Regions from separate parts of the Exiguobacterium sp. s152 genome, predicted to be linked through region 1. Evidence: a T-box and tRNA genes for the amino acid it is inferred to sense, from the RefSeq annotation. Region 1 holds a T-box; the other holds one or more tRNA genes.

Region 1 (10,985 bases):
GTCGCGTTCGTGAACTTGCCAATTGTTGCTTCGTTCGCGCTCAAGTAATCTTGAGTCGCCTCATCCGACGTCGAGATGAAGAGCTGAATCGGTTTCGACATCGGGGCGTTCACTTCCGAACGGATGTTACGGACCGAACGGATGACGTTCATGACCGCTTCAAACGCTGGTACCGAGTCCGCGAAGTGGAGCTCGTCGCGACGTGTCGGGTAGCTCGCACGGACGATTGAGTCACCTTCGTGCGGCAAGTGCTGCCAGATTTCCTCTGTGAGGAACGGCATGAACGGGTGCATGAGACGCATGATCGAGTCGAGCGTGTACGCGAGCACTGAACGTGTCGTCGCTTTCGCCGCCTCGTCCTCACCATAGAGCGTGAGTTTCGCCATCTCGATGTACCAGTTACAGAACTCTTCCCAAATGAAGTTGTACAAGTAACGGCCGGCTTCGCCAAACTCATACTTGTCGACGAGACGTGTCACTTGGTCGATTGTGTCGTTCAAGCGAGTGAGAATCCACTTGTCAGCGAGCGTCTTCTCACCTGACAAATCGATGTCCTCATACTTCATGCCTTCCATGTTCATAAGGGCGAAACGGCTCGCGTTCCAAATTTTGTTCGCGAAGTTCCATGTCGATTCGATTTTCTCCCAGTAGAAACGAAGGTCGTTCCCTGGTGTCGATCCCGTGAGGAGGAACCAGCGGAGTGAGTCCGCACCGTATTGGTCGATGACTTCCATCGGGTCGACGCCGTTACCGAGCGACTTCGACATCTTGCGGCCTTCCGAGTCGCGGATGAGACCGTGGATGAGCACGTCGTTGAACGGCTGCTTCCCAGTGAACTCGAGCGATTGGAAAATCATGCGTGATACCCAGAAGAAGATGATGTCGTAACCCGTGACGAGCGCGCTCGTCGGGAAGTAACGTTTGAAGTCTGCTGAGTCCGTATCCGGCCAGCCCATCGTCGAGAACGGCCAGAGCGCTGACGAGAACCATGTGTCGAGCACGTCTTCGTCTTGGTGCCAGTTCTCACTGTCCGCCGGTGCTTCTTTGCCTACATAAATCTCACCTGTCTCGTTATGGTACCACGCCGGGATGCGGTGGCCCCACCAGAGTTGACGGCTGATACACCAATCACGGATGTTCTCCATCCAGCGAAGGTATGTGCCTTCGAACCGCTCTGGGATGAAGTTGACTTTCGTATCATCATGTCCTTGTGCTTCGAGCGCAGCTTTCGCGAGCGGCTCCATGTCGACGAACCACTGTTTCGAAAGATACGGCTCGATGACCGCGCCTGAACGTTCCGAGTGGCCGACCGAATGCGTGTGCGGCTCGATTTTGACGAGCGTGCCGTCTGCTTCCAAATCTTTGACGAGTTGTTTGCGGCATTCAAAGCGGTCGAGCCCTTCGTACTTGCCGGCGTTCTCGTTCATCTTGCCGCCTTCGTCCATGACGAGGATGCGCGGGAGTTCGTGGCGGTTCCCGATCTCAAAGTCGTTCGGGTCGTGCGCCGGTGTGATCTTGACGCAACCTGTACCGAACTCCATGTCGACGTAGTCGTCAGCGACGATCGGAATCTCGCGGTTCATAACCGGAAGCATGATCGTCTTGCCGACGAGGTGCGCGTAACGCTCATCTTTCGGGTTGACGGCAACGGCCGTATCGCCGAGCATCGTCTCCGGACGCGTCGTCGCGATCTCGATGTGGCCTGAGCCGTCCGCAAGCGGATACTTCATGTGGTAGAATGCGCCTTCGACTTCTTGATAGATGACCTCGATATCCGAAACGGCCGTCTTTTGCGCCGGGTCCCAGTTGACGATATATTCGCCGCGGTAAATCAAGCCTTTCTCATAGAGGCGGACGAACACTTCCTGGACCGCTTTCGAGAGTCCTTCGTCGAGCGTGAAGCGCTCACGTGAGTAGTCGAGACCGAGGCCAAGTTTTGACCATTGGGCACGGATCGTATCGGCGTACTCGTCTTTCCATTCCCACGTCTTCTCGAGGAACTTCTCGCGTCCGAGGTCATAGCGCATGATGCCGTCCTCACGGAGCTTCTGTTCGACTTTCGCTTGCGTCGCGATCCCGGCGTGGTCCATCCCTGGGAGCCAGAGGACGTCATAGCCTTGCATGCGCTTGAGGCGCGTCAGCAAATCTTGGAGCGTCGTGTCCCATGCGTGTCCGAGGTGAAGTTTCCCCGTTACGTTCGGTGGCGGGATGACGATCGTGTACGGCTGTTTTGAATCGTCCTCGTCTGCTTTGAATACGTCGTTCTCTAACCAGTAGTCATACCATTTCGCTTCCGTCGCACTTGGATCGTACTTCGTCGGCATGGTGATTTCGTTTGTCTCGTTGGCCATATGCCCAACCTCCTCTAATAATGTGGACAAAAAAACGGCTACTCTCGTCCTTAACGCTAAGGACGAAAGAAGCCGTATCTTCCGCGGTACCACCTTAGTTCGCCACTTGTGGCGCCCTCAAAATCGAATAACGGTCGATGGACCGGACCTTCCTACTTCGTTCAAAAGGTCAGCTCCGAGGCGACTTCCGCACCATCCTTCGCGGCCTCGCACCAAGCGGCCGCGTCTCTGAAAATGGATGTTGATTGCGTACTATTCCTCATCGTAGCTTTTGTTCGTATCTGTTAAACAATTGTAGCGACAGAAGCTGTTTCCGTCAAGATTACAATGAAAACTCTTGTTGCAGCTCTTTGAACGTCGCCTCGACCGCTGCGAGCGTCAAGTCGATATCTTCGTCCGTGTGAACGGTCGAGAGGAACAATCCTTCGAACTGTGACGGTGGCAAGAACACGCCGCGCGCCGCCATCTTCTGATAGTAGGCGCGGAACAGGTCGAGGTTCGCCGTCTTCGCCTTCTCGAAGTTCGTCACTTTCTCGTTCGTGAAGAAGAATCCGAACATCGAGCCGGCCCGGTTCGTGTCGTGCGGGATGTTATACTTCTCGGCTGCTTTCGTATAGCCTTCGGCGAGACGGTCCGCTTTGCGTTCGAACTCGGCATAGTGCTCAGGCTTGAGTTGCGACAACGTCGTGTAGCCGGCGATCATCGCGAGTGGGTTCCCTGAGAGCGTCCCTGCCTGGTAAATCGGTCCTTGTGGCGCGATTTGTTCCATAATCTCGCGTTTCCCGCCATAGGCACCGACCGGAAGGCCGCCGCCGATGACTTTCCCGAGGCACGTCAAGTCCGGCGTCACGCCGAAGTAGCCTTGGGCACAGTTATAGCCGACCCGGAATCCGGTCATGACCTCGTCAAAGATGAGGAGCGAGCCGTACTGTTCCGTGATCTCGCGGAGTCCTTCGAGGAAGCCAGGTTGCGGTGGCACGAAGCCCATGTTACCGGCCGCCGGTTCGACGATGACACCAGCGATATCGTCGCCGAACTTCTCGAAGGCGATGCGGAGAGCATCCAAATCGTTATATGGCACCGTGAGCGTCTGGCTCGCCAAATCTTTCGGTACGCCCGGCGAGTCCGGGAGACCGAGCGTCGCGACGCCCGAACCGGCCTTGATGAGGAGCGAGTCGCCATGACCGTGGTAGCAGCCTTCGAACTTCAAGATTTTCGTCTTGCCCGTGTAACCGCGTGCGAGGCGGAGTGCCGCCATCGTCGCTTCCGTACCCGAGTTGACCATGCGCACCATCTCGATCGATGGGACGCGCTCGATGACGAGCTCGGCCATTTTCGTTTCGAGCTCGGTCGGTGTCCCGAACGTCCAGCCTTTCTCAGCTTGCTCTTGAATCGCCTTCGTGACGACAGGGTCGCGGTGGCCGAGGATGAGTGGTCCCCATGAGAGGACGTAATCGATATATTCGTTGCCATCGATATCGTAGATGCGTGAACCTTCACCGCGTTCAGCGAAGATTGGCGTCATGCCGACTGATTTATAGGCACGGACCGGGCTGTTTACCCCACCCGGCATGAGCGGACGTGCTTGTTCGAACGCCGCTTCTGAGCGTGTTTGTTTGTAGGTCATGCGTAGTCTCCTTCCAAATAGCGACAGACATCTTTTGCGAAATACGTAACGATGAGGTCCGCACCGGCTCGTTTGAAGCCGACCATCGTCTCCATGACGATGCGCTCTTCATCGACCCAGTCGTTCAAAGCGGCCGCTTTGACCATGGCGTACTCCCCACTCACGTTATACGCCACAATCGGCATATCGAGCGAGTCGCGCATGTCACGGATGATATCCATGAACGCGAGCGCCGGTTTGACGATCATGAAGTCTGCGCCTTGCTCGACGTCCGATTGTGATTCACGGAACGCTTCACGGCGGTTGGCCGGGTCCATCTGATAGCCTTTGCGGTCGCCTTCGCCAGGTGCCGATTGCGCTGCGTCACGGAACGGTCCGTAGTACGCCGATGCGTACTTGACACCGTAACTCATGATCGGGATATGGTTGAATCCGTTTTGGTCGAGCCCTTCGCGGATGGCGGCGACGAAGCCGTCCATCATCGAGCTCGGCGCGATGATGTCAGCGCCGGCTTGCGCTTGTGTGATCGCCGTCTGCACGTGAAGCGGTAGTGACGCGTCGTTATCGACGTCACCGTTCTTCACGATGCCGCAGTGGCCCGTCGACGTGTATTCGCACAGGCACGTGTCGGCGATGACCGTGAGCTGTGGCGCCCATTCTTTTACTTTGCGGATTGCCTCTTGGACGATGCCGTGGTCATGGTACGCCTCGCTGCCTTCCGGGTCTTTATGTTCCGGCACGCCGAACAAGAGCACCGATTGAATGCCGAGGTCGACGATCTCGTTGATCTCGTCCTCGAGACGGTCGAGCGAGAAGTTGAAGACGCCCGGCATCGAGCTGACTTCGCGTTTAATGTCTGTCCCTTCGATGATGAAGAGTGGGTAAATCAAATCTTCTTTCCGAACATGGTTTTCACGTACGAGTGCACGCATTGACTTCGATGAACGAAGACGACGATGACGGTCAAACTGGTTCATGAAAAATCCTCCCCTATACACTGTATTAATGCATCCATAGTATAACACTCAGGCACTCGGACCGGTAACGTCGACACTTCCCGGACGGCGCGCTCGGTCACTTCACCGATGGCGTACCACGTCCCGTGGAAATGGTCGAGGTATGGCGTGAGGGCATGGACGGCGGACGGGCTGAGGACGAGGAGCGCCTCGATTCCTTCGAGCGCCTCGACTTCCGTCTCTGTCAGTTCACGGCCGATTGTCTCATAGACGACCCAGTCGTGGACGTTTTCGAGCTTTGCCATATGCGCCGTGTTCGCCAAGTCGCCCCGGGCGAACAAGACGACCTCGTCTGCTTTTACGACAGTCGCAAGGTCACGGAACAGCGCCTCGCCTGTAAACGTCTCCGGCATGAGCGCGACGGTGAATCCTACGGTCTCGAGTGCTTGTTTCGTTTTCTCGCCGACGGCCGCGACTTTGACGTCACGCGGGACGTCACGGAGTGCCGGCACCGCTGTCTGGCTCGTCACGACGAGCCAATCGAATTGACTGATCGGCATCTGATTGTGCGTCAATCTCGTCTCGATGAGCGGGACGTGATGAACGGAAAGACCGCTCGCGGTGAGCCGGGCTCGCTGCGAAGCGGTCAGTCGTTTTGTCCCTGTGTACCAGACGTCACACATTGACCGAGGCGAGAATTTCGCGCCCGCCGCGTCCGAGCAAATCGTCTGCTACGTCTTTCCCGAGTGCGACCGCGTCTGACGACGTCTTCGTCACACGGAGCACTTCTTTGCCGTCGACCGAGGCGATGAGGCCTGTGAGTGTCACGTCGTCGCCATCGACCGTCGCATAACCGCCGACCGGTACGTGACAGCTGCCTTCGATTGCCTTGAGGAACGTCCGCTCGGCCGTTGCGGCTTTCGCCGTCACGTCGTCATGGAGCAATTGTAGAATTGCCGTCACTTCAGTGTCGTCCTTCCGGCTTTCGATGGCAAGCACACCTTGTCCGACGGCTGGGACCATCATATCGGCGTCAAGCGCTTCGAAGTCGACGCGGTCCGTCCAACCCATGCGCTCGAGCCCGGCTTTGGCGAGCAAGATGGCGTTGAAGTTTTCTGTCTCGAGTTTTTTAAGGCGCGTGTCGATGTTGCCGCGAATCCATTGAATGTCGAAATCCGGGCGGGTGGCGAGCATTTGAGCACCACGGCGCAGTGAGCTCGTCCCGATGACGGCACCTTCTGGGAGCGTCTCGAGCGTATAGCCGTTCTCGCAGATGAGCACGTCACGGGCGTCGACGCGTTTCGGCATGCAGCTGATATAGAGTTCTTCCGGCAACTCGGCCGGCACGTCTTTCATGCTGTGGACGGCGAAATCGATGTCACCAGCGAGCATCTGTTGCTGAATCTCTTTGACGAACAATCCTTTGCCGCCGACTTTCGATAGTTGCACGTCGACGATTTGATCCCCTTTCGTCACAATCTCTTTGATTTCGAACTCGTTTTGAGCTCCGGCTTTCTTCAATTGGTCGATGACCCATTTCGTCTGTGTCATCGCAAGTTGTGAGCGGCGTGAGCCGACGATAATTTTACGCATGATCGGTTATCCCCTTCATAGAAAAAGGCGACGAGATCCGCCGCCTTTTTTTGTTTTGTATTAGCGCATCAAGGCGCGAAGTGGTGCTTTCGCTGACATCGCTTCGGCTTCTTCCGTTTCTGGTTCGGCGTCAGGGACGTCGACATCCAGACCGAACGTCTCCACAAACTGATTGATGCGTGTGTTCGCATCCGGTTGCGCGGCGGCGTCTTTGATGTAATCAATCGGTTCACGAAGCATCTGGTTGATGATTGACTTCATATGCTTACCGATGACTTTTTTATCGCGGTCCGACAGATGATCGAGCTTGCGTTCGAGGCTTTCCATCGTCTCTTCTTGAATGTTGAGCGCACGGGCGCGCAATTCATTCATGATCGGGACGACACCGAGCGTGATGAGCCACGTTTGGAACTCTTGAATCGCCTCATCGATTTTGATTTCAATCTTTTCGGCTTCGATGAGACGGGCCGCCAAGTTTTTATTGACGATGCCGTTCAAGTCATCCACATCGAACAAGTGGACGCCCGGAAGCGCCCGGACCGCTGGATCGATATCTCGCGGCACGGCAATGTCGATTAATAACAGTGGACGTTCCCGGCGGAGCAATTGAGCTGCGGCGACGTCATCATAGGCGATGACCGCTTCTTTCGCACCGGTCGAGCTGATTAAAATATCGGCGTCAAGCAAGCCACAAGCAATCTCACGGATTGAGTGGGCCCGGCCTTTGAACTTGTCGGCGACCGCTTTCGCTTTGCTCTCGGTCCGGTTAAAGACCGCAATCTGTTTCGCACCGGCCTCGAACAAGTTGAGCGTCGTCAACTCGCCTGTCTCCCCCGCGCCGACGACGACGACTTGTTTGTCATCGAGCGACGAATACATTTCTTGGGCGAGCGTGACTGCTGCCGCGCTGACCGATACCGACATTTCCCCAATCTGCGTGTCAGTATGGGCACGTTTGGCGAGCGTCACGGCTTCTTTGAACAGTTTGTTGAATACCGTTCCCGTCGTCCCGTTCTCTTGGGCGCGGAAGAAGCTCGATTTCACTTGTCCTAAAATCTGTGTTTCCCCAATGATCATCGAATCGAGTCCAGACGTGACGCGGAACAAGTGGCGAATCGCCTCTTCTCCTTCACGAATCGATAAATAAGGGGTGAATTGGTCCATCTCTAAATCAAACCAGTTCGCTAAAAACCGTTTTGTATAATAACGACCCGTATGGAGCTGGTCTGTGACGACATATAGCTCTGTTCGGTTACAAGTCGACAAAATAACCGATTCAAATATGCTTTTCTCTTCGCGAAGTGCAATCATCGCATCCACGATTTCTTGCTCCCCAAACGAGAACTGCTCCCGAATCGCGACAGGGGCTGTCTTGTTATTTAGTCCAACGACGACAATATGCATGTATCTCTTCCCCTCATCCAAAATCCACCGACGGTTGTCTTTTCTTTTTCAATCTCTACCGTACATTATAACAGTTCTTATCTGGTAACTATAATCTTCTGTTTGATTTTCCTGAAATAAAATAAGAACTTTTTGTGACGAAAAAAAGTAGAAACGGACATAGAGACCATTTCTACTTGATTCCTCATTTTAGAGAGGATGGATCGGTGATGATTGTACTTTCTTGTACCTTTTCTTCTTCCGCTTCGAGGTAATGCTTCCGTTCCCTCAGCTTATAGATGCGGACGATATTTTGAACGACGACTTTCGCCACCGCATAGAATGGGACCGCGATGAGCATTCCGATAATCCCAGCCAAGTTCCCGGCGACGAGCAAGACGATGATGATTGTCAATGGGTGCACCTTCAGCGACTTACCTTGGATGAGCGGTGAGATGACGTTCGATTCGATCTGTTGGACGATGATGATGACGACGATGACCCAAAGCACTTTAATCGGATCTTGGATGAAAGCGACGACAACGGCCGGTGCCGCACCGAGGAACGGTCCGACGTACGGGATGATGTTCGTCACCATCATGAAGAGCGCGAGTAGGATGGCATAGTCGAGTCCGATAATCCATAATCCGATGAGCGACGTGATTCCGACGAAGAACGCCACAATCAACTGGGCATGGACGTAGTTTTTAACCGTCGTGTGCATATCATGTAAGATGTTGCGTGTCTCACGCTCATAGCTCGACGGCAACAACTTCACAATCGAGTCCGGAAGACGTTTCCCGTCAAGTAACATATACAAAAGCATGAACGGAATGACGACGATTGTGATGACGGCCGACGTGATGAAGCCGACAAGACGACCGACCGATGACGCGACATTCCCGAAGACGTCTCCGAGATACGACGTCACGTTGTTCGTGAAGTCGGTGAACATATCGTCATTCTCGGCGATGAAGCGTGACAAAAACTCATTTTGCATGAGCGAGTCACGGACGGCGAACGCCTGTACCTGTAATTCCTTCGCAATGCTCGGCATCGCGTTAACGAGTGAAGTCACCTGCTCCGCGAGCACCGGGCCGAGAATGCTGAAGACGAGCGTAAAAATCAGCACGAGTCCCCCAAGCGTAATCCCGACGGCGAGCGGCCGTTTGCCTTCCATCCGTTTTTCTAAGAAATCGACAATCCCGACTAAGAAATAATAAAAAAGTCCGGCAATGATGAGCGGTACCGTGACGAGCGCCAAAATGACTTGGACTGGTTGGAATACGAAAGAAATTTCCGTCCCGACCCAGATGACCAAGAAAATCGTCAGCGTCCAAAATAAAAAGCGGTACCATTTGTTCTGAAACATGATTTGCATCTTTCCACCTCGTTCTCTATTCTCTTGTCTTATGTAATTAGGACAATTATACGATACTTACCCGCTCACGTAACCCTGAAAACAAAAAAGACGAGGGGTTCCCTCGTCTTCGATCAATCTTCTTCACGTGTCAATAAATCGTAAATCGCTTTCCACGCTTCGTCTTTTCCCTCTGCCGTCTCCGCCGAGAACGCGACGAATCGGTCAGTCGATTCAAACTGAAGCTTACGTTTGACGGCCGCCTCATGTTTTTGACGCTGCGCTTTCTTGATTTTATCGAGCTTCGTTGCCACGACGATGACCGGAATTTCGTAATGCTTCAAGAAGTTGTACATCGTCACGTCATCACCCGTCGGCTCATGACGGATATCGACCAACAAGACGACGCCGCGAAGCGCGCTCTGTGACGTCAAATACTGCTCCATCATGACGCCCCACTTCTCACGCTCCGTCTTTGAGACTTTCGCGTAGCCGTAGCCCGGGACGTCGACGAACATAATTTCATCGTTGATGTTGAAGAAGTTCAGCGTCTGCGTCTTCCCTGGCTTCGAAGACGTCCGTGCAAGTGCTTTGCGCTGACAAGTCTTGTTGATGAACGATGACTTCCCGACGTTCGAACGTCCGGCGAGTGCGACTTCCGGCAACTCATGAATCGGGTAATGCTCCGGTGCGACGGCACTCGTGACAAATTCTGCTTTAGTGATTTTCATTATTTAATTTCCTCCAAATGCTACTTCTAATACTTGATCGAGCGTCGTGACCGGGACGAACGTCAGTTTCTCACGGACGGTGTCTTGAATGTCATCGATGTCACGCTCATTGTCTTTCGGAATGACGATGGTCGTCAAGCCGGCTCGGTGTGCGGCGAGCGCTTTCTCTTTCAATCCACCGATCGGCAGGACGCGGCCGCGGAGCGTGATTTCCCCGGTCATACCGATGTCACGGCGGACTTTCTTCCCAGTCAACGCCGAGATGAGCGCCGTCGCGATCGTAATCCCCGCCGACGGACCGTCTTTCGGGACGGCACCTTCCGGCACGTGGATATGCACGTCTTGGCGCTCGTAGAACGTCGGGTCAATCCCGAACCGTTCCGCGTTTGAACGGACGTAGCTATACGCGGTCTGCGCCGACTCTTGCATGACGTCACCGAGTTTCCCCGTCAACTGGAGCTTGCCTTTACCAGGTGCGAGCGCGACTTCAATCGTGAGCGTGTCGCCCCCGAACGCAGTGTAGGCGAGTCCGGTGACAGCACCGATCGAGTCTTCCGTCTCCCCTTTGCCGTAGCGGTACTTCGGTTTCCCTAGGTAGTCGCCGAGGCTCTTCAATGAGACGGTGACGCGTTTCTTCTCGCCGATGGCGATTTGCTTCGCCGCTTTCCGGCAAAGCGAACCGATGACCCGTTCCAAGTTCCGGACACCGGCCTCACGCGTGTAACGGCGAACGACTTCGTAAAGTGCGTCCTCTTTAATCGTGAGCTGGCTCTTCTTCAAGCCGTGCTCTTTATACTGTTTCGGTATCAAGTGACGCTTAGCGATCTCGACTTTCTCGAGTTCCGTGTAGCCACCGATTTGGATGAGTTCCATCCGGTCAAGGAGCGGTGCCGGAATTTGCGAGACGTCGTTCGCCGTCGCGATGAAGAGCACGTTTGATAAGTCGAACGGTTCCTCGATATAGTGATCCGAGAACGAGACGTT
Region 2 (10,985 bases), on a different contig from region 1:
GAATGTCGAGTCCGCCGGTCGAAGCGCCTGCGAACAAGAGCAGGGCGAGGCCGAGTCCGGAGACGATGCCACTGAACACCGAGGCGACGAGTGGGTCATCGAGCGGTGTCGGCGGGATGAGTACGGGCAACGTGTCAATCAAAATGGATGATAAGACGACGACGAGTCCGGTCATGAGAATGAACCGTTTGCCTAAATATTTAATCCCGATAATGAAAAGGGGGATATTTAATAGAAGTTGGCTGAACCCGATCGGCGTGCCGAACAGTTCATTGATAATGAGCGTGATTCCGACGATACCCCCGGACCCGATTTCGTTTGGTTTGAGCAATAGACCGACAAAAATCGATTGTAGAATCGTTCCGGCGATGATGAACAAGGTCGTCTCGACGGCGATCCGTTTTCTAGTTTTTGCATACATAGATAATGGCTAGGCGCCATACGCCCCCTTTGAAATAAACTCATTCAAGCGTACTCCGACGATGTCGGAATTTCAAGCGTCGAATGATTACAATTCATTATGGAAGCGGTCGATATCACTTGCGAGCTGTTCATGAACGTAATCGATGACTTGAGCGTCATCGAATAAGCCGAGCGGAGCGTCATCCGGAATCGCGTCGAATGGGGACACGAAATATAGAATCGCAGCGACAAGAGCGTGTTGTTTGTCCGCCTGCATCTCGAACTGGTCGTTATAGAGGGCGCGCAACATATTGAGCAACTGTTTCATTTGGAAGTAGAGCGTCAGTTCTTCTTCCCGTTCGATATTGCTAATCTCGCTTGACGCGACATCGACTGTCACTTTAGCGAGAGCGAGTTCACCTTGGACCAAGAGATCACCCAATTTTTCTTTGTTGGTATATTCCTCGGTCGCGCTTGTTAAAAAGTGTGTGTACGTCGTTTTCCAATCTGACATGTATATTCCTCCTTCTGTCTTCATCTACTAATATGCCCGTTTTTGCGATTTGGTTGCAACTTTTCCGAAAATTTAAGAAAATAGAAATAAGTGAAAAAGGAGGAACTGTACATATGTCTACTGTAACCATGCCGACTGAGGCAGAATTTGCCCGCTACGCTGAGCTTGCCGTCAAAAAAGGCGTCAACATTCAGCCGGGCCAACAGCTTGAAGTCCGAGCTGATATTAGCCAAGCACCGCTCGTCCGTCAAATCGTGAAAGCAGCTTACGCGGCTGGCGCGAAACAAGTGTATGTGAACTGGAGCGACGAAGAGACGACGAAAGTCCGTTACTTCAACGCCCCAGCAGATGCCTTCAAAGAATACCCGGAATGGCTCAAGGCACGCTTTGAGCAATTGGCCGAAGAGAAGACGGCGTTCCTATCGATCGTCAGCGACGACCCGGACGCACTGAACGGCGTCGAGTCGTCACGTATCGCGGACTCGAACCGTGCTGCCGGCGTAGCGCTCGCGAAATGGCGCAAATATGTCATGAGCGACAATGTCAGCTGGTCAATCGTCGCTGGCGCTTCGGAAGCATGGGCGAAGAAAGTCTTCCCAGACCGTGAAGACGCCGTACCAGCCCTTTGGAAAGCGATTTTCGAAGCGACGCGCATGGACCAACCGGATGTCGTCGCGGCGTGGGATACGCATGACGCATCGCTCCGTGAACGCGCGACGTTACTCACGAACAAGAAGTACACGAAGCTCCATTACAAAGCACCGGGCACGGAATTGACGATCGGCTTGCCGAAGAAGCACGTCTTCCTTGGCGGCGGCGGTCCGAACATCGACGGTGTCGATTTCATCGCCAACATGCCGACCGAAGAAGTGTTTACGCTCGCCGATAAAGATTCGGTCGAAGGACACGTCTCGAGCACGAAACCGCTCAGCTATAGCGGCAACTTGATCGATGGATTCACGCTCTGGTTCGAAGGCGGGAAAGTCGTGAAAGCGGAAGCGAAACAAGGACAACAGGCACTCGATGAGTTGTTGAACCTCGATGAAGGGGCGCGTCGCATCGGAGAAGTCGCGCTGGTGCCGGACGACTCACCAATCTCGAACTCGGGTCTCCTTTTCTATAACACATTGTTCGACGAGAACGCATCGTGTCACTTGGCGCTCGGACGCGCCTACTCGACATGTCTCGAAGGCGGACCACAAATGTCAGCCGAAGAGCTCGCCGAGAATGGTGCGAACGACTCGATGACACACGTCGACTTCATGATCGGCTCGGCCGAGATGAACATCGACGGCGAACTCGAAGACGGTTCACGCGAAGCCATCATGCGTGACGGCAACTGGGTCATCTAATCAAGCAAGAGACGAATCCCTTCGTGGAATTCGTCTCTTTTTTCATGTCAATTCATAGAGGAAGGCGAGAGCGTTCGGTAGCCGTCGCCGCCACGCGATTTCATTATGGACGGCACCGGGCTCGACCTCATAGCGGAAGGCGATTCCTGTTCGCGCGATCGTCTCGACGAGTTGCGCGTTCGTATATAAGTAATCCTCAGGCGTGATCGGTCCGCTCGTCTCGTTCGTCCCGATGTCCATATAGAGGCGCGCCGTCACATCGGCCTGCTTCACTTCCCGAATGAGTGAGTCGAGATTGGCCCATGCGGCCGTCGAGAGCGAGCCGACGCGCCGGATGGACGGATAGGCCGTCATCATATAGAGCGAGATGACCCCGCCCATCGAGCTGCCCATCACGCCGACGTCGTCCGGGTCGGTCGCGTAGCGTTCATCAATCCATGGCTTTAACTCTTGCATGAGCCAGTCGGCGTAAGCCCGACCTCTCCCGCCGAGCGTGGGCCGTGTCTTGGCGAGTTCTGGTCCGATTCGGCGATATAGCATCTCGTCTTCATAAAACGAATACTCATCGTAGCGGTCGAGCCAGTCCGGGGCACTCGCGATGGCGACGACCATGAGCGGCAATTGCAAGTCCTCGATGTGGCGGTCGATTGACCAACCTTCGCCGATCGTGGCGGTCTTGCCGTCGAACACGTTTTGACCGTCGTGCATATAGAGGACCGGGATTCGTTCGTCAGCCGACACGAAGTCGGGACGATAGACACGGACAATCCGCTTCCGGCCACGTATGGCCTCGGTCGGTAAGGTGAAGCTGAATTGGTCGAGCATATAAAGCGCTCCTTTCGCAGTCAACTGGTTTTAGTTTGCCGGGTGTGGACGAGAAATACAATCGCGACACTTGACTACCTACCGTTCGTTAGGTAAAGTGATGAGAGAAGAAAGGGGACGACAGAGCATGAACACGAAACAACGGATTGAACTCGCGGCACGACGGCGCTTTGCGCTTGAAGGGTATGAAGGACTATCATTAGCGGCACTAGCCGAGGACGTCGGCATTAAGAAAGCATCGTTATACGCTCATATCGAAGGAAAAGAGCAATTGTTCAAACAAGTCGTCGAGGACATGGCAGATCGTTACGATCGCGTCTGGCGAGAAGCGCGGGACGCCACTGAGGGCGCGGCACCGCTCGAACGGATCGAGGCCATCGTCGAGACGTTGATTCGCTTCTTTGAAGAAGAGGAGACATGGATGCTGACAAAGCGGATGTTGCTCGTCCCGCCGCCTGAATTGCGATCGTTCATCGAGACGACGCTCGGGTCGGTCGAGACGGACTTGCAAGCGTTTGAGAAAGAACAGTTTCGATTGGCGATGGAGCAAGGGGCGTTACCCGAACAGTCGCTCGAGGACGTTTACGATGCCTACTATTGTTTTCTCGACGGCGCGCTCATCTCACTCTTCACGCTCAAGACGAATCGCGTCAAGCGGCAACAGGCCGCATTCACCATCTATAAGAAAGGAGTCGGATGGACGTGAAACAAGATCAAATGGCCTGGGTTTGGCTCATTCTAGCCGGCCTGCTTGAAATCGTCTGGGCCACGACGATGAAACTGTCGAACGGCTTCACGGTGCTCGGTCCGAGCGTGGTGACCGTTCTCTTATTAGTTGTGAGCTTTGGGCTGTTGGCGATGTCGTTCCGGACGTTACCGGCTGGGACCGGTTACGCAGTGTTCACCGGCATCGGGGCCGTTGGAACGGTCATCGTCGGTGCGGTCTTGTTCGACGAGGCACTGACCGGCATGAAGCTCGTCTTTATCGCGACGCTCCTCATCGGTGTGATTGGACTGAAACAAGTGACAGGAGGGGAATCGGCATGAGTTGGGTATTTTTGATTGGCGCGGGTCTTGCCGAGATGATGGCGGTCTTTTGGATGGGAAAATCGAAAGGCTATCAGATTGTTAAATGGTCGATCTTGTCCGTCGGAACGTTTGCCTTAAGTTTTTATTTGTTGTCGCGCTCTCTCGAGACGCTCCCGCTCGGGCTTGCGTATTCGATTTGGGTCGGGATTGGGGCGGCCGGCGGCGTCGTGCTCGGTATGCTGTATTTGAACGAATCTCGAGACCGGTGGCGCATCTTTTTTCTTTTGCTCATTATCGGGAGCGTCATCGGATTGAAAGTTGTCGCCTAATTAGGATTGAATCGAAATAAAAACGGGAATTGAATAGTTCAGACTGTGAACGAAAGGGGCGAGGACGATGAGTCATATCAAACTGCAATCCGAGCGTCTACGACTCGAACCTTACACGATTGCTGATTTTTATTTCGTGAAATCGCTACTCCAAGATCCGCGCGTGATGCGTTTCATTAGCCCGGATGGGAAGCCATATACGGATGAACAGACGATCGAATGGTTCGAGCGCCAGTTGGCCCGCTATCAGACGGGTCGTCAAACCGGGTTGCTCAAATTGATGTCGCATGAAAATGACGAGCCAATCGGTCATGCCGGCACGTTGCTCCATGAACTCGACGGCACGATTGAACTTGAAGTCGGATATTGGCTGGCGCCGAAGCATTGGCATATGGGCTACGGACGCGAGGCAGCGGCTCGTCTCATGCGTCATGCGTTCGAAGAAGGTGAGAAAGAGATCATTTCCTTGATTCATCCGGATAACGTCCCATCGCAACGGGTCGCGAAAGCGAACGGACTGCATTGGGATCGGGATACCGAATATCAAGGCATGCTCGTCTCGGTATATGCCGGTGATTTAGAACGGTTGTGCCGCCATATGAAACGGGAAGAAATGACGCGTTAAAAAAAAGTGAATAAAGTTTTAAAAAACAGTTGCCAAGGCATTAGTTTCTTGATATATTAATAGTGTCCTTAAGAGAGGACACGACCTGATTCTGTAGCTCAGCTGGGAGAGCGCTACCTTGACAGGGTAGAGGTCGCTGGTTCGAGCCCAGTCAGAATCACTTGGGTGCCAAACCCGATGCGAAACCCATAGGAACGTGGGTTTCCGCGACGCCACTTCTTGCGAGAAGTGGCTTTTTTTTGTTTTTCTTTCAATTGACAGCCTACATAAACAGTTGGTATATTCCTCTCAATACATACAGAAACGGGGAATTATACGATGGTCTTAACTAGAACAATCGTCAACGCGGCGTTGATCGTGATTGGTACATTACTTGGACTCTTGTTTCACCGCATCCCCGAACGAATGAAAGAGACGGTCACCGCAGCCATCGGTCTCGCCGTCGTCTTACTTGGCGTGCAAATGGGGATGAAGAGCGAGAACTTTTTAATCGTCATCGGCAGTCTCGTCATCGGGGCCGCCCTCGGCGAATGGTGGAAGCTTGATGAAAAATTGAACGAGGTCGGCTATCAATTGGAACGCCGTCTCGGCGGCAAGAGCAAGTCGAGTATCGCCGAAGGGTTCATCACGGCGACGCTCATCTTCGTCATCGGGGCGATGGCTGTAATCGGCGCGCTCGACAGCGGGTTGCGCGGGGATCATGACGTCCTCTATACGAAAGGATTGATTGACGGTTTCACGGCACTCGTCCTCAGCTCGACGCTCGGCATCGGGGTCATGTTCTCGGCAGTGCCTGTGCTCTTATATCAAGGAGCAATCGCCTTGCTCGCCATTCAAATCATGAAGTTCATCCCGGAGTCGCTCATGGATGACTTTATTTTAGAGATGACGGCGACCGGTGGTGTCATGATTGTCGCAATCGGGTTGAACTTGGTCGGCATCACGCGGATCCGTGTCGCGAACTTATTGCCGGGAATCTTGATGGTCGCGGTCATCGTCTCTATCTTACATATCGTCCAATAAAAAAATCCGAGAGACGCGATGCGTTTCTCGGATTTTTTCAATTCTTCGGTTGTTCGACTTCTTCTCTCGCACTTTCGCGAAGGGCCGACGCCATGACGTCTGCTAAATCGCGCGAGCGGAGCACACCGACACCGCGGTCGGTCGGACCGTCTGGCGCGGCCACGTCCGCAATCAAGTCGTTCGTCGGCCGTGTCTCGTGAAGCAACAGTTCAGCCGATCCTTTCATCGCCTGGGCGACGATTTGGCGCGCCGTCGCTTCATCGAAACCGGCATCGGTCAAGACGGGCGTCATCGAACCGACGATTTCATAAAAGAAAGCGGGGCTGCATCCGGCGGCAGCCATGAAGGCGGACATCGTCTTCGCATCCGTCACGGCCGTCCGTCCGACGCGTTCAAACAGCGCCGTCGTGGTCTCACGGACCGTATCATCGGTCTCTGGGCCGAACCAGAGTCCGGTCATCCCGCTCCGATAAGCGACTGGGGTATTCGGCATCGCGCAGACGGCAGGGAGACCTGACGCCTCTTCAATCTCGCTCGGTTCGATATGAGCTGCTACGGAGACGAGGAGCGGTGTGCTCCACGTTTTAGATTGCACATAAGGCATGACCCCGTCCGGCTGCATCGCGAGGACGACGATGTCATACGCGTTGACATCCTCTTCGTCGACGATTTGCACACCGAGCTCAGCTTGGAGCGCTGTCAAACGGGTCCGGTCACTCCGGTTCGTCATGGTGATTTGTTCAGGCGACACACCTGAGGCAAGCCATCCGCGCACGAGTGACTCACTCATCGATCCTGCACCTACCATTAAAATATTCATTCTCGTCACCTCTTCATATAGATTCGGTCATATATATGTTGTTTATCATAACAAATGATCCGGTAAATAGCGCCCATCGTGCTCAAATTGTAAAACAAAGGAAAAACAAATGAACGGATTGTCATTTGATTGTCGCATTCGTCATAGATGACAAGCTGGCCCGAGCGAGCTATTATGGCAGTAATCAAACTGGAGGCGATGGAAGTGAAACGAGTATTAGTGCGGGGAATCCAAGGGTATCAGCGGTTCATCTCGCCGTTGAAACCACCGACTTGCCGCTTTTATCCCACGTGTTCCCATTATGGAATCGAGGCGATTGAAAAACATGGAGCCCTCAAAGGCGGATATTTGACGGCGCGCCGTCTATTGCGCTGTCAACCGTTCCATTCGGGTGGGCTCGACTACGTGCCGGATGAATTCGATTGGCATGCGCCATTGCAACGTGAAAAGCCCCTATCTCAACGAGACGTCTAAGCGGCGTCTCGCTGTTTTAGATACAGAAGCTAAATCTCATCTTTGTTTTATTACAATACTTTTGACAATCTTCTAAGTATTCTGAAAAAATAGAGATGTACGATTACATAAGGGGAAGGGGAATTCAAAATGAGTCAATCGTTCAGTGAACTCATCGGTACGATTTCGAACTTTGTGTGGGGACCACCGTTATTGATTTTGCTTGTGGGGACAGGCATCTACTTGACGGTACGGCTCGGGGGACTTCAAGTCACGAAGTTGCCGTACGCATTGAAGCTCGCGTTTTCTAAAAATCAAGACAAAACATCGAAAGGGGATATCAGTCACTTCCAAGCGCTCATGACGGCGCTCGCAGCAACCGTCGGTACGGGGAATATCGTCGGGGTTGCGACCGCGGTCGTGCTCGGTGGACCGGGGGCGATCGTCTGGATGTGGGTATCCGGATTTTTCGGTATGGCGACGAAATACGCCGAAGCCGTGCTCGCCGTTAAATATCGGGTGACCGATGAACGCGGACAAATGGCCGGGGGGCCGATGTATTACTTGGAACGGGGTTTAAAGCAACGTTGGCTCGCCGTCGCATTCGCGGCATTCGCCTCGCTCGCCGCGTTTGGGATCGGGAACGGGGTGCAGACGAACTCGGTCGCGATGGCGCTCAAGACGACCTTTGACGTGCCGTTGTATGTCTCTGGTATCTTGATTATGATTTTCACAGGCGCGGTCATCTTGGGCGGTGTCAAATCAATCGGTCGCGTCGTCAGTTACTTCGTACCAGTCATGATCGTCTTTTATCTCGGCAGCGGATTGTTGATTATGGTGATGAACTATACGCTCATTCCGGATGCCATCGCCCTCATCTTCAGCAGCACGTTCAGTGCCGAAGCAATTGGTGGCGGAGCCATCGGGGCCGCCATTCGTTACGGTGTGGCGCGCGGCGTCTTCTCGAACGAGGCAGGTCTCGGTTCGGCGCCGATTGCCGCAGCGGCTGCTAAAACGGATATGCCGGGACGTCAGGCGCTCGTCTCGATGACGCAAGTGTTTCTCGATACGCTCATCGTCTGTTCGGTCACGGGAATCACGCTCGTCATGGGCGGTCAAATCGGTTCGGGCCTCGAGGGGGTCGAATTGACGACGGCGACGTTCGAGCAATTCCTTGGACCGGCCGGCGGTTATATCGTGACGATTGGACTCGTCATGTTCGCCTATTCGACGGTGCTCGGGTGGTCATACTACGGGGAACGGTCGATTCATTACTTGTTCGGTCAAAAATCGATTCTTCCTTATCGGATTGCGTTCGTTCTCGTTGCCGGTCTCGGTGCGATGACGACGAACCTCAACTTGGTTTGGGCGCTCTCGGACGTGTTCAACGGCTTGATGGCCATCCCGAACTTGATTGGCTTACTGTTCTTGTCGGGTGTCGTCATTGCTGAGACGAAGCGATTCAATCAACAGCTCGAACTCGAAAATCGAAATCGAAAAGCCTCTTAAACCAATACGCCACCATCCTCACGGGAACGGTGGCGTATTTCGTTTGCGAACCTCTTCGAGCCGTGCTTGTTGAAGATGGTCGAACACTTTCGTGATGAAACCGACCATGATGCCGACACCCGTGATGACATAGCCGATCGTGAACACTTTGCCGATATCGGTCGTCGGGACAAAATCCCCATAGCCGATTGTCGTGAGTGTGACGACACTGAAATACAGGGCATCGAGCCAACGCATGTCTTCGAAGCGTGAGTAGAACAGTGTCCCGGAGAGGATGGTCAGGAAGGCGAGACTGAACAAGACTTGAAACTCCGCATCCTTCAAGCCACGCCAAATCCCGCGGAACATGCGCCGGAACGTCAAGATGAAAGATAGCATTTCATTTCCTCCTTTCCCTATAGGTTTGTTCGCTAGCAACAGGGGAACATCCTTTATAGCAAAACTGGAGAGGATGATCATGATGACACGACTGATTCCAAAAGAAGAAGGGCTCGATCATAGCCTGGCGTTCCTACGGGAAGGATATTTATACGTCCCGAACCGTCGGAAGAGCTTTCAATCCACTCTGTTTGAAACACGCTTGCTCGGCGAACGCGTCATCTGTCTCGGAGGCGGCGAGGCGGCAGCCTTGTTCTATGACGCAGAGAAGTTTGTACGCAAGGATGCGGCACCGAAACGGCTACTGAAAACATTGTTCGGTGAGGACGGGGTGCAGACGTTAGACGGGGCGGCCCATACACATCGCAAACGAATGTTCATGAAACTCATGTTCCCCCAAAATATCGAACGGTTAACGAAACTGGTCAGCCGGGAGTGGGAACGGGCGCTCGACGCGGCAGTTGACGAGACGGTGCTCTATGATATGGCGCAAGAAGTTCTCATGCGGGCCGTCTGTGAATGGGCCGGGGTCCCGCTCCATGAAAGCGAAGTAGCGCGTCGGACGGACGAGATGAAATTGTTATTTGAATCTGGGACTGCCCTCGGACCAAAACATGTTCGGGGGCGAGCGGCCCGCTCCTCGGCCGAGGCGTGGGTGCGTGGCATGGTCGAAGAAGTGCGGACGAACCGGCTTCTCCCAAACGAACAAACGGCGTTATACGAATTTTCTTGGCATCGGGATGAAGCGGGTCATCTGCTTCCGGCCGACGTCGTTGCTGTCGAAGTAATCAATATATTGCGCCCGACCGTGGCTGTCTCGATTTATGTGTTGTTCACTGTATTGGCGCTCCACCAATTTCCGGAAGCGCGGGACCGATTGGCGCGTGGTGAGACCGAACCGACATGGTTCGTTCAAGAAGTGAGACGCTTTTATCCATTTTTCCCCGTGACTGCTGCGAGGGTCAAGCAAGATTTCGAGTGGAACGGATTTACGTTCGAAGAAGGGACGCTCGTCTTGCTCGATTTATATGGGACGAATCATGACCCTTCCTTGTGGACGGAACCGGATACATTCAACCCCGATCGGTTCAAAGACTGGACGGAAAGTCCGTTCACGTTCATTCCGCAAGGCGGCGGTGATGTCGATTTCGGACACCGCTGTGCGGGAGAGCATGTGACGATTGCAATCATGCGTGAGACGATTGACGTGTTCCTAACACGTTACCGTTACGAGGTGCCGCCGCAAGACCTCAGTTATAGCTTTGTCGATTTGCCGAGTTTACCGAAGAGCCGTTTCGTGCTGAATCAGATTCGAAAGAACAAATAAATGAGTCGCCCGCGGGCGACTCATTTCGTGTGTAACGCTAGCCATTTTGTAATCGGTTGAATCGTGATATTCGTATCGACCATTCGATTATCACGTTTCGGTTCATCAGTCTGTTCGATTTGCCACGATGTATCATGTGACTCTTTGAGCGCCATCGCGATGTCATACAGAGAGTGACTCGAATTGCCGTTCAATTGGTACAACCCGGGCCCTCGCTTCGTCAAAATCTCGAACAAGGCATCGGCCGTGTCTTCCAAAAACGAGCAAGACGGGTACCAGTGAGCGCTCGCGACGATGACGCCATGTCGTTTCATCTCGTTCTCGAAATAATCCATCATGTTATTCGAACCGGCACGATGCCCGATTTGCCAACCGAGCCGTACGATTTGGGCACCAGGA

The links. A T-box is a leader RNA that pairs with one kind of tRNA and senses whether it is charged. The one in region 1 lies ahead of KNP72_RS05715 (valine--tRNA ligase), so its partner is inferred to be a tRNA-Val.
Region 2: it has a tRNA-Val gene. The T-box ahead of KNP72_RS05715 (valine--tRNA ligase) is inferred to sense a tRNA for this amino acid. The anticodon was not compared.

Annotation. Positions count from the first base shown of each region.
Region 1 covers NZ_JACSLX010000002.1:328,684-339,668, forward strand. The annotation lists gene KNP72_RS05715 (valine--tRNA ligase) at 1-2,351, opposite strand, end outside; T-box leader at 2,407-2,626, opposite strand; gene hemL (glutamate-1-semialdehyde 2,1-aminomutase) at 2,674-3,978, opposite strand; gene hemB (porphobilinogen synthase) at 3,975-4,955, opposite strand; gene KNP72_RS05730 (uroporphyrinogen-III synthase) at 4,952-5,617, opposite strand; gene hemC (hydroxymethylbilane synthase) at 5,610-6,527, opposite strand; gene hemA (glutamyl-tRNA reductase) at 6,588-7,931, opposite strand; gene KNP72_RS05745 (AI-2E family transporter) at 8,116-9,291, opposite strand; gene yihA (ribosome biogenesis GTP-binding protein YihA/YsxC) at 9,405-10,001, opposite strand; gene lon (endopeptidase La) at 10,005-10,985, opposite strand, start outside.
Region 2 covers NZ_JACSLX010000005.1:74,127-85,111, forward strand. The annotation lists gene KNP72_RS10370 (YitT family protein) at 1-421, opposite strand, end outside; gene KNP72_RS10375 (YkvA family protein) at 509-916, opposite strand; gene KNP72_RS10380 (aminopeptidase) at 1,030-2,268, shown strand; gene KNP72_RS10385 (alpha/beta hydrolase) at 2,311-3,093, opposite strand; gene KNP72_RS10390 (TetR/AcrR family transcriptional regulator) at 3,221-3,799, shown strand; gene KNP72_RS10395 (DMT family transporter) at 3,811-4,140, shown strand; gene KNP72_RS10400 (DMT family transporter) at 4,137-4,451, shown strand; gene KNP72_RS10405 (GNAT family N-acetyltransferase) at 4,519-5,076, shown strand; tRNA gene KNP72_RS10410 (tRNA-Val) at 5,164-5,236, shown strand; gene KNP72_RS10415 (DUF554 domain-containing protein) at 5,395-6,099, shown strand; gene KNP72_RS10420 (pyrroline-5-carboxylate reductase family protein) at 6,137-6,919, opposite strand; gene yidD (membrane protein insertion efficiency factor YidD) at 7,118-7,393, shown strand; gene KNP72_RS10430 (alanine/glycine:cation symporter family protein) at 7,523-8,881, shown strand; gene KNP72_RS10435 (potassium channel family protein) at 8,900-9,259, opposite strand; gene cypC (CYP152 family fatty-acid peroxygenase CypC) at 9,339-10,586, shown strand; gene KNP72_RS10445 (sugar nucleotide-binding protein) at 10,607-10,985, opposite strand, start outside.